3 regions of the Rhodococcus sp. WB9 genome follow, and region 1 is predicted to be linked to each of the others. Evidence: riboswitches for the same ligand, from Rfam matches in the RefSeq annotation. Region 1 holds a riboswitch; each other region holds the start of a gene.
What was found. A riboswitch is a leader RNA that binds a small molecule or an ion and turns the genes downstream of it on or off. The one in region 1 is predicted to bind thiamine pyrophosphate.
Positions count from the first base shown of each region.

Region 1 (3,203 bases):
GCGGCGTGCCACCGCGGGGTCGACGTCGTCGTCCGCGGCGGCGGACAATGCGCGGCTGCCGTGGGGTTCGATCGACGGCGCCTCACGCAGAACCACCTCGCACCCCTCCCGTGTCATGGCCGCACCTTGTGGGGAGCATATAAGCAGCGGTCGGTTCACGACTGCCGACGGGCAGTTCCGGAAGAAACCGTTAGTGTGAGGGAACTGCAGGGAGACCCATCAGGTCGGACAGGGGTAGTCGATGCGTGGTGACGGTGACGGTTGGGCAACCGGGCCGGACGGCAGTCGTCATTGGGGCAAGCACGGTGCCGCCGGGTTGTTGCTGCGTGCGCCGCTCCCCGACGAGACGCCGGCCGTGCTGCTACAGCACCGTGCGGTCTGGAGTCACCAGGGCGGTACGTGGGCGTTGCCCGGCGGTGCCCGGGACAGCCACGAGTCCACCACCCACGCCGCGGTGCGCGAGGCCCACGAGGAAGCAGGCATCGAGAGCGCGGCCATCCGCGTCCGCACCGAGGTCGTCACGATGAAGGCCGCGAGCGGCTGGAGTTACACGACGGTGATCGCCGACGCCGAGCGCCCACTGCCCACCGTCGCGAACGGCGAGAGCACCGAACTGCGCTGGGTGCGGGAAACTGACGTCGCCGGGTTGCCGCTGCACCCGGGATTCGAAGCCGGGTGGCCGCAACTGCGTACCACCGAGGTGCGATTGCTGCTCGATCGGCACGACGTGCTGGGTGAACGCGGCGCGCTGGCACAGTTGTCGAAGGCCCTGCCCCGCACGGTGCACCTGCCCGACCGCACTTACGGGTGGCTGCCGCGCGTCGAGGTGCTCGAGGCCCTGGACGCCGTCGGCCGCCTCGCCGAACCGGCCGGCCACGGCACCACGCTGGGAACGGTGACGGCGGTCGTCACCACCGACCCCGACCTGATCGAACAGTTGCCGACCACCATCGTGGTCCTACCGCCCGCCACCGTGCTGGACTGGCTGGATCAGCCGTAACTACGCGTTCTGCTGCAGCAGGGCGGACAGCGAGCGTGCGGCGGCCTGCGGGTCGCGGGCCTCGGTGACGGCCCGGACGACGACGATGCGGGAGGCCCCCGCGGCGAGGATCTCCGGAACCCGGGACTCGTCGATGCCGCCGATCGCGAACCACGGGCGGTTCGGCTCCGAATCGGCGGTCGATCGCACCAGATCGATGCCCGACGCGGTCCGCCCCGGCTTGGTGGGGGTGGCCCACACCGGACCGGTGCAGAAGTAGTCGACGCCGTCCTCGATCGCCGCCAGGCTGGCCTGGGCGCGGCTGTGGGTGGAGCGGCCGATCAGGACGTCGGAACCCACCACGGTCCGTGCGTACGGGACGGGCAGGTCGCCCTGGCCGAGGTGCAGCACGTCGGCTCCGGCCGCCAGCGCCATGTCGGCGCGGTCGTTGACCGCGAGCAGCGCTCCGTGCCGCCTGGCAGCGGCCGCGAGCACCGACAGCGCCGCCAGTTCGTCCCGGGCGTCCATCGTGCCGAACTTCTTCTCTCCGGCCGAGCCCTTGTCGCGGAGCTGGATGATGTCGACGCCGCCGGACAGTGCGGCCTCGGCGAACTGCGCCAGGTCGCCCTTCTCGCGCCGAGCATCGGTGCACAGGTACAAACGTGCTGTTCCGAGGCGGCGCCGACGGTCCGTGAGGTTGCTGTGATGCGAGGTGGTCACGGCATGACGGTAGCCTCTACGGTGAAAGTGCAACACGGGAGTCCCGGGGAACGTGGGGCTGAGAGGGGCTCACGCCGAGCCCGACCGTCATACCTGACCCGGATCATGCCGGCGCAGGAAGTGAGGTGGAGTTCAATGGCGAGATCGGTATCCGTCGTCGGAGGCGGAGTGATCGGCCTGTCCATTGCGTGGCGAGCAGCCCGCAACGGCTGGTCGGTACGGCTGTACGACCCGTCGATAGGTTCGGGAGCGTCCTGGGTGGCGGGCGGCATGCTCGCCCCGTTGTCCGAGGGCTGGCCAGGCGAGGAGAGCGTCCTCGAACTGGGGAGTGCATCGCTCGACCGGTGGCCCGAATTCGGGAAGGAACTCGAGGCCGGAGCCGGCGTCGAGTTGTTCACGTCGGAAAGTTCGCTCACCGTCGCGCTGGACGGCGCCGACGCGGAGGACCTGCGGACCATCGCCGAATGGGTGGGCGCCCAGGGGCGGGAACTGCAGATCCTGGGCCGCGCCGAAGTCCGGGCCCTCGAGCCGATGCTGGGTCGCGGAGTCCGATTGGGACTCTTGGCCGTCGACGAACTGGCCGTGGACAACAGGCTGCTGTTGCAGGCGCTGCAGCGGTGCGCCGCCGACGCCGGAGTGGAGCTGATCGGGGAGGCCGTGCACAGCCTCGACCGGCTCGACACCGACCAGATCGTCGTCACCGCGGGCATCGCGTCACCGGCCCTGTGGCCCGGGCTTCCGGTACGCCCGGTGAAGGGCGAGATCCTGCGGTTGCGCTCGCGTCCCGGGGTGACTCCCGCGCCGGGCCGGACCATCCGCGGCAGCGTGCACGGCAGGCCCGCCTACCTGGTGCCGCGTGCCGACGGCATCGTCGTCGGTGCCACCCAGTACGAGTCGGGCAACGACACGCAGGTCACGGTGGCCGGTGTGCGCGACCTGATCGCGGACGCCGAGGCCCTGATGCCCGCCATCGGCGAGTACGAACTGCACGAGACCTCGGCGGGTCTGCGTCCGATGACCCCGGACAACCTGCCGCTGATCGGCCGGGTGTCCGATCGGGTCGTGGTGGCGACGGGACACGGCCGTAACGGCATCCTGCTCACCCCGGTGACCGCCGACGCGACGATGGCATTGTTGGAGGGCTCGGCATTGGTCGAGGCGAAAGCCGCCGACCCCGAACGTTTCGAGAAAGTAGCGAGGTAGAGATGAGTGAGCAGCAAGTAGTGGTGCCGATCGGCATCAGCGTCAACGGCGAGGACCACGAGTTCACGGAACCGTTGACCGTCACCGGGCTGCTGGAGGTGCTGAACCTGCCCACCAAGGGCATCGCGGTGGCAGTGAACGGCGCCGTGTTCCCGCGAGCCCGGTGGGACGAGCTCGTGGTCCGGGGCTGGGAGATCGAGATCCTCACGGCGGTGCAGGGTGGCTGACGCGACGCCCGGCGTGCAGAAGGGCCTCACGATCGCGGGACGCACGTTCGGTTCACGGTTGATCATGGGCACCG
Region 1 is NZ_CP041769.1:6,226,933-6,230,135, reverse strand. Features, by position in the region: gene FND50_RS29150 (hypothetical protein) at 1-117, opposite strand, end outside; gene FND50_RS29145 (NUDIX hydrolase) at 242-1,000, shown strand; gene thiE (thiamine phosphate synthase) at 1,001-1,699, opposite strand; TPP riboswitch at 1,724-1,838, shown strand; gene thiO (glycine oxidase ThiO) at 1,835-2,902, shown strand; gene thiS (sulfur carrier protein ThiS) at 2,905-3,129, shown strand; gene FND50_RS29125 (thiazole synthase) at 3,122-3,203, shown strand, end outside.

Region 2 (3,203 bases), 3.0 Mb from region 1:
GACGGTCCTTGTCGATGATCCGCAGGATCGTGTCGTACCGGCCCTGCGGCCCGGTGAACTCCGACAGCGGCGGCAGCGCGGGAACCGGTGCGTCCAATTCCCAGGCACTGCAGTCCTGCTGGACGAACATCGACAACTGCGCCAGCGACTGTTCGACGGGCAGGAGCGCGTCGAGTTCCGCCTTCTTCCGCCGGGCCTCCGCACCGGTCGAACCGACATAGGTCACGAGACCGGGCATCACGACCACCGCGTCGGCGTCGCGGCCCGCCGCACGGATGCGCAGCTTCACGTCGCCGTAGTAGCTCTGCGCGGCCGTGAGGTCGTAGGCGACGGCGTAGATGCCCTCGGCGCACCGGGCGGCCAGGTCGCGGCCCTGATCGGACGCGCCGGCCTGGAACAGCACGGGACGACCCTGCGGCGAGTGCGGCACGTTCAGCGGACCGTCCACGAGAAAATACTTTCCTCGATGCTCGACCGGCTTCACCTTGGCCGGGTCCGCGAAGATGCCGTCCCGGTCGAGCACGAGCGCGTCGGGCTCCCACGAATCCCACAGGGCGAGTGCCACGTCGACGAATTCCGCGGCGCGCGAATAGCGCTCGTCGTGCGGCGGCATCTCCTCGAGTCCGTGGTTGCGCGCTTCGGCGTCGAACATGGATGTCACCACGTTCCAGCCGACACGGCCGCCGCTGATGTGGTCGAGCGACGCCAGCATCCGGGCGGCGTGGAACGGTGTGTAGAACGTGGTGGACACCGTCGTCACGAGTCCGACCCGCTCCGTCGCGCGCGCCATCGCGGACAGCGCGGTGAGCGGTTCGAGGAACCACATGCCTCCGGATGCGGGGTCGCGCACCGAATGCCCGTCCGCGAAGAACACCGCGTCGAGGCAGCCGCGCTCCGCGGTCTGCGCCAACTCCTCGTAGTAGGCGATGTCGCAGAGTCGCTCCACGTGGGACGAGGGGTGCCGCCACGCGGCGCCGTGGTGCCCGCAGCTGTAGAGGAACGCGTTGAAGTGCAGTTGCCGGGCCTCGCTCATGTCAGTCCTTGACCAGTCCGCCGTCGACGACGAGGTTCTGGCCGGTCACCGCACGCGACCAAGGGGACGCGAAGAACAGCACCGCGTCGGCGAACTCGTCCGGCGTGGTGACCCGCTGCAGCGGGGTGCTCGCCGCGATGAGGTCGAACACCTCGTCGGGAGTGGCGGCGCTCGCGTCGGTGGTGCGGAGCAGCCCGCCCGACACCATGTTGACGGTGATGCCGTCGGGACCGAGGTCGGCCGCGAGCGTGCGGGTCAGCGACAGCGCCGCGGCCTTGGCGGCCGTGTAGTCGTGGTACGGGACGACGGGGTTCTGGAACAGGTTGGTTCCGATGCTCACGATCCGGCCGAACCCGAGCGAACGCATGCCCGGCAGCGCGGCCTGCGTCGTGTGCAGGGTCGCCTTCACGCTGCCACGCAGCTGCGAGTCGAAGGCATCCCACGTGATGACGTCGGCCTTGTCGCGTGCGTCGCCGTTGAAGGAGAAGTCGGCGAGCGCGTTGTTGACCACCGTGGTCACCGGTGAGCCGAAGTGTTCCTCCGCCGCGGAGAACAGCGCAGCCACCTGGCCGGCGTCCGTGACGTCGGCCCGGAGCGCGACCGCACGGTCCGCACCCAGGGAGGTCGCGAGTTCTTCGGCCGCCTCCCGGCTGTTCCGGTAGTTCACGATCACCCGTGCGTTCTGCGCCGCGAACGACCGCACGATGGCGGCGCCGAGGCCCCGCCCACCGCCGGTCACCAGGACGATCTGCTTGTCGAGCTGCATGCTGCCACCTTCCGTTCGGTCGGCGACGAGACATCGGATGAGCGCATACGGCCGTCTCCGCGACATCCCTTCGCCGGCATTACCCAGTTCAGGTTCGACGGGTCTGTTCTCAGCCGTCCGGCTCGTCGCCGGGCAGCACCCCGTGTCACTGGCCAACAGTGTAAGCGCAATCACCGATTCCAGTTCTTGGTTGTGCACAACCTAGTTGTGTGCAACTATTCAGGGGTGACCGACAACCTCACCCTCGACCGCCAGGTGTGCTTCGCCCTGTACTCGGCTTCCCGGGCCATGACGGCGAGATACCGGTCGATGCTCGACTCGTTGGGAGTGACCTACCCGCAGTACCTCGTGCTGTTGGTGCTCTGGGAACGGGACGGCCGCGGAGTACGTGAGATCTGCGACGCCCTCGACCTCGACACCGGCACGCTGTCGCCACTGCTCAAGCGGCTCGAAACCCTGGGCCTGGTCGAACGCCGGCGCTCCACGGCCGACGAGCGCCGGGTCGGGATCCACCTCACCGAGAAGGGTGCGGCCCTCCGCGCCGCCGCGGAGGGCATCCCCGCCGAACTCGCCGACTCGACGGGAATGGAGATCGACGAACTCGTCGCCCTCCGGGACACACTGTCGCGTCTCACCGAATCACTCCACAGCTTCACCACCCCTACAGGAGAGAAGTAACCATGAAGATCGTCTACACCGCCGACGCCCTCGCGACCGGAGAAGGCCGCAACGGCCACGCCCGCACGTCCGACGGCAAGCTCGACCTGAACCTCGCGATCCCCACCGAGATGGGCGGGTCCGGCGACGGCACCAACCCCGAGCAGCTGTTCGCCGCCGGATACGCGGCATGCTTCCACTCCGCGCTCCAGCTGGTCGGCCGTCAGGCGAAGGCGAACGTCGCCGACTCGGCCGTCGGCGCCCGCGTCGGCATCGGCCCGACGGACAGCGGCGGATTCGGTCTCGCCGTCACCCTCGAGGTTTCCCTGCCCCACCTGCCGCGCGCCGAGGCGCTCGAGCTGACCGAGAAGGCACACCAGGTGTGCCCCTACTCCAACGCCACCCGCGGCAACATCGACGTCACCCTCGAGGTCACCGAAGACTGAGCAACCCTGACGGGCGTCGCGTCACCCGAACGTGAACTCGACGCCCGTCAGGTCCTCCGACAGCGCCCACAGCGCCCGCGCGGTGTGCTCGTCCCGCGACTTCTTGTTGGAGCCCACCACCTTCGGATGGCCACGCTGCTCGAACAGGCCGTCCGGCCCGATGTAGCTGCCACCGATCACGTCGGGTGCCGTTGCCGCGTACAGCATCGGCAGCGCCCCCATCTCCGCCGACTGCGCGAAGATCCGGTTGCCGACGGCCATCAGCTTGTCCTGCACCGACTCGGTGTGGGCCTGCAGATTG
Region 2 is NZ_CP041769.1:1,511,879-1,515,081, reverse strand. Features, by position in the region: gene FND50_RS07265 (LLM class flavin-dependent oxidoreductase) at 1-1,033, opposite strand, end outside; gene FND50_RS07260 (3-oxoacyl-ACP reductase) at 1,035-1,799, opposite strand; TPP riboswitch at 1,848-1,952, opposite strand; gene FND50_RS07255 (MarR family winged helix-turn-helix transcriptional regulator) at 2,025-2,477, shown strand; gene FND50_RS07250 (organic hydroperoxide resistance protein) at 2,480-2,902, shown strand; gene FND50_RS07245 (oxidoreductase) at 2,924-3,203, opposite strand, start outside.
Region 2: it holds a riboswitch for thiamine pyrophosphate, as region 1 does, so the genes downstream of both, FND50_RS07260 (3-oxoacyl-ACP reductase) here and thiO (glycine oxidase ThiO) in region 1, are expected to answer to the same signal.

Region 3 (3,203 bases), 600 kb from region 1:
AACCGATGATGAGGGGAATGCGGTGCGAGTAGCCCTTCTGGAACGCGGCCACCGGGTAGCGGGGCAGGAAGTCGCGGTCCACCACGGGTGCCATGGCGAGCGTGCCCGGGATCCTCGTCGGCACCTCGTTGACGAGTGTGTCGCTGGCCTCGATCACCGTGCGGTACGGAAGGTGCAGCAGTGTGTCGATCTGCCCGGGTTCCACCTCGAGGATGTCGAGGAACTGTTTCGCGACGGTGGCCGCCCGCTCGCTCCCGTAGACCGACGTGGCGGGCGGACTCTGGGCGATCGCGCGGTGGAACAGCCCCTCGGCGCTCGGACACGTCATCAGCGTGGTGATCGACCCGGCTCCGGACGACTCGCCGAACACCGTCACCTCGTCCGGGTCACCGCCGAACGATGCGATGTTGTCGCGCACCCATGCGAGGGCCGCGACCTGGTCACGCAGCCCGCAGTTGGTCTCGAACACCCGCTCGGCCGTCGAGAACGACGACAGGTCGAGGAAGCCGAGCGCTCCCACCCGGTAGTTGAACGAGACCAGCACGACGTCGCCGAGGGTGGACAGGATGCGCCCGTTGTAGATGCCCTGGGCTGCGGTTCCCAGGCAGTAGGCACCGCCGTGGATCCACACCATCACCGGCCGCGGAGTGCCGTCGGGTCTCGGGGCCCAGACGTTGACGGACAGGCAGTCCTCGTCCATCTCGAGTCCCGCATCGATGGGGACGGCGGTGCCATGCCCCTGCGGCGCCATCGGGCCGAAGTCGACGCAGTCGCGCACACCTTCCCACGGTGCGGGCGGGACCGGCGCGCGAAACCGCAGGTCGCCGACGGGCGCCGCGGCGAACGGAATGCCCTTCCACGCGTAGACGTCGCCCTCGGGATAGCCACGCACCTCGCCGTCCCGGGCACGGACGACGAGCGTGTCGCCGGACTTGTCGACCTCCACGGACGAATCTCCTCACGCAGCACGTACCGGGAATCTCTCGCCAAACTACCAACGAATAGCAGGCAGGACCGATCGAACGCGAGATAGATCAACCGTGCGCTAACATTCCTGCGTGGCCGCATGGACCGATTCCGACGGCAGGAGCCTCCTCGACTATCCGCGCCCCTCCGTGGCGGTCGACGTCGCCGTCCTCACCGTCGACGGAACGGAACTGAAAGTGCTTGTGGCTCTTCGCCGTTCAGGCCAATTTACCCTTCCCGGCACCTTCCTCCACGAGGGTGAACGACTGCGGGACGCCGCCGAGCGGTGCCTGCGCATCACGGCCGGGCTGACGGGCACCGAATTCCATCAGCTGGCGATGCTCGACGACCCCGGCCGCGACGATCGCGGGTGGGTGCTGTCGATGACGCACGGCGCCGCGCTGCCCCGCACAGCGCTCCCCCGCGACACGATGTTGATCACCGTCGACGACGACCGGGTGACGCAGGAGATGGCGTTCGACCACGCGGACGTCGTCGCCCTCGCCGTCGCCGACCTGCGCGAGCGGTACGCGCGGGCCGTCGACCCGTCCGGCCTGGCCGGCGACACGTTCACGGTGCTCGAACTCCGCCGGGTGTACGAGGTGGTGTTCGGACGTCCCCTGCCGAAGGACTCGTTCCGGCGGCACATGAGGCCGGCCCTGGAGAACACCGGCGACATGGCCGTCGTCGGGACCGGCCGGCCCGCCGAGATCTACCGGCGCGGCCCCGCGTCTCTCCCGCCGACCGCGGCCGCGTTTCTCGCCGGCTGAGCCCGTCGACCGACCCGGGCCTTTCCACCCGCGGCACGGCCGGTGCTAGGGTCGGCTTGTTCTGACACGGGGTGCTCCGCACAGGCGGGGCTGAGAACACACCCGGGAACCTGCTCAGGTAATGCTGACGAAGGGATGTCAACGTTGTGAATAGCTCTGTCCACGATGCTGCCGGCGCCGGCCAGCACGCCCGATTCACGGACCACTTGTGGGACCGGACCAAGGTGCTGCGCGAGGCGATCGACGAACTCGAGTTCCTGCGCCGCCTCGGCGACGGAACGCTGCCGCTGGACGTGTTCCGCACTTACATCGAGCAGGATTTCCTGTACCTGACCGGGTACGCGAAGGCTCTCTCACTGGTCGCCGCGCATGCGCCGGGCCCGGTCGAGGCCGGGTTCTGGGCGGGCTCGGCCGCCGAGGCCGCCACGGTCGAGGCGACGCTGCACCAGAATCTGCTGACCAGCGGACGACTCCCCGAGTCGGACGTGGAGCCGCAGCATTCGCCGGCCTGCCTCGGGTACATCTCGTACCTGACGGCCGTCGCCGCCACCGAGTCGTACGCGGTGGCTGCGGCCGCGGTGCTGCCGTGCTTCTGGATCTACGCCGATGTCGGGCACCGGCTCGCGGCGAGCGCCCGTGAGGTGCTCTCCGCCGACCCGTCGCACCCCTACGCACAGTGGGTGACCACCTACGACGCCGAGGAGTTCCACGCCGCCGTCGCGACGGCCCGCGAACTCGTGGACGCCGCGGCCGAGGCCGCGACCGATGCCCAGCGTGAGGCGATGGCGGAGGCGTTCGTGATCGCCAGCCGCTACGAACACATGTTCTGGGACACCGCTCTCAACAAGCAGGAATGGCCGGCGTCGTGACACTCTTCTCTCGTACCAAGCGCGCTGCCACCGCAGCCGTCGTCCTGGTCTCCGCCCTGTCGCTGCTCACCGGTTGCGCCGGTGACTCGCAGTCCGGCGACACCATCCGGTTCGCACTCGACTGGACACCGAACACCAACCACACCGGGCTGTTCGTCGCCCAGCAGGAAGGCTGGTTCGCGGACGCCGGACTCGACGTGCAGGTGCTGCCCTACAACGACACCTCGCCCGACACCCTGGTCGACGCCGGCAACGCGGAGTTCGGGGTGAGCTTCCAGAGTTCTGCGACGTTCTCGAAGGCCGCGGGCGCACAGACCACGTCGGTGATGGCTCCGCTGCAGCACTGGGCGACGGGCATCGCGGTGAAGGCGGATCGCGCCGACATCACCCGCCCCCGGGATCTGGACGGCAAGATCTACGCCGGGTTCGCGGACCCGGACGGCGAGGAGACGCTGAAGCAGATCATCCGGAACGACGGCGGCAAGGGCGAATTCACCACCGTCACGCTCGGCACCTCGGCGTACGAGGCCGTGTACTCCGGCACCGCCGACTTCACCGTCTCGTTCTTCGGCTGGGAGGGCATCGAGGCCGAGCACCA
Region 3 is NZ_CP041769.1:5,623,386-5,626,588, forward strand. Features, by position in the region: gene FND50_RS26305 (carboxylesterase/lipase family protein) at 1-946, opposite strand, end outside; gene FND50_RS26310 (NrtR DNA-binding winged helix domain-containing protein) at 1,059-1,736, shown strand; TPP riboswitch at 1,794-1,889, shown strand; gene FND50_RS26315 (TenA family protein) at 1,883-2,605, shown strand; gene FND50_RS26320 (ABC transporter substrate-binding protein) at 2,590-3,203, shown strand, end outside.
Region 3: it holds a riboswitch for thiamine pyrophosphate, as region 1 does, so the genes downstream of both, FND50_RS26315 (TenA family protein) here and thiO (glycine oxidase ThiO) in region 1, are expected to answer to the same signal.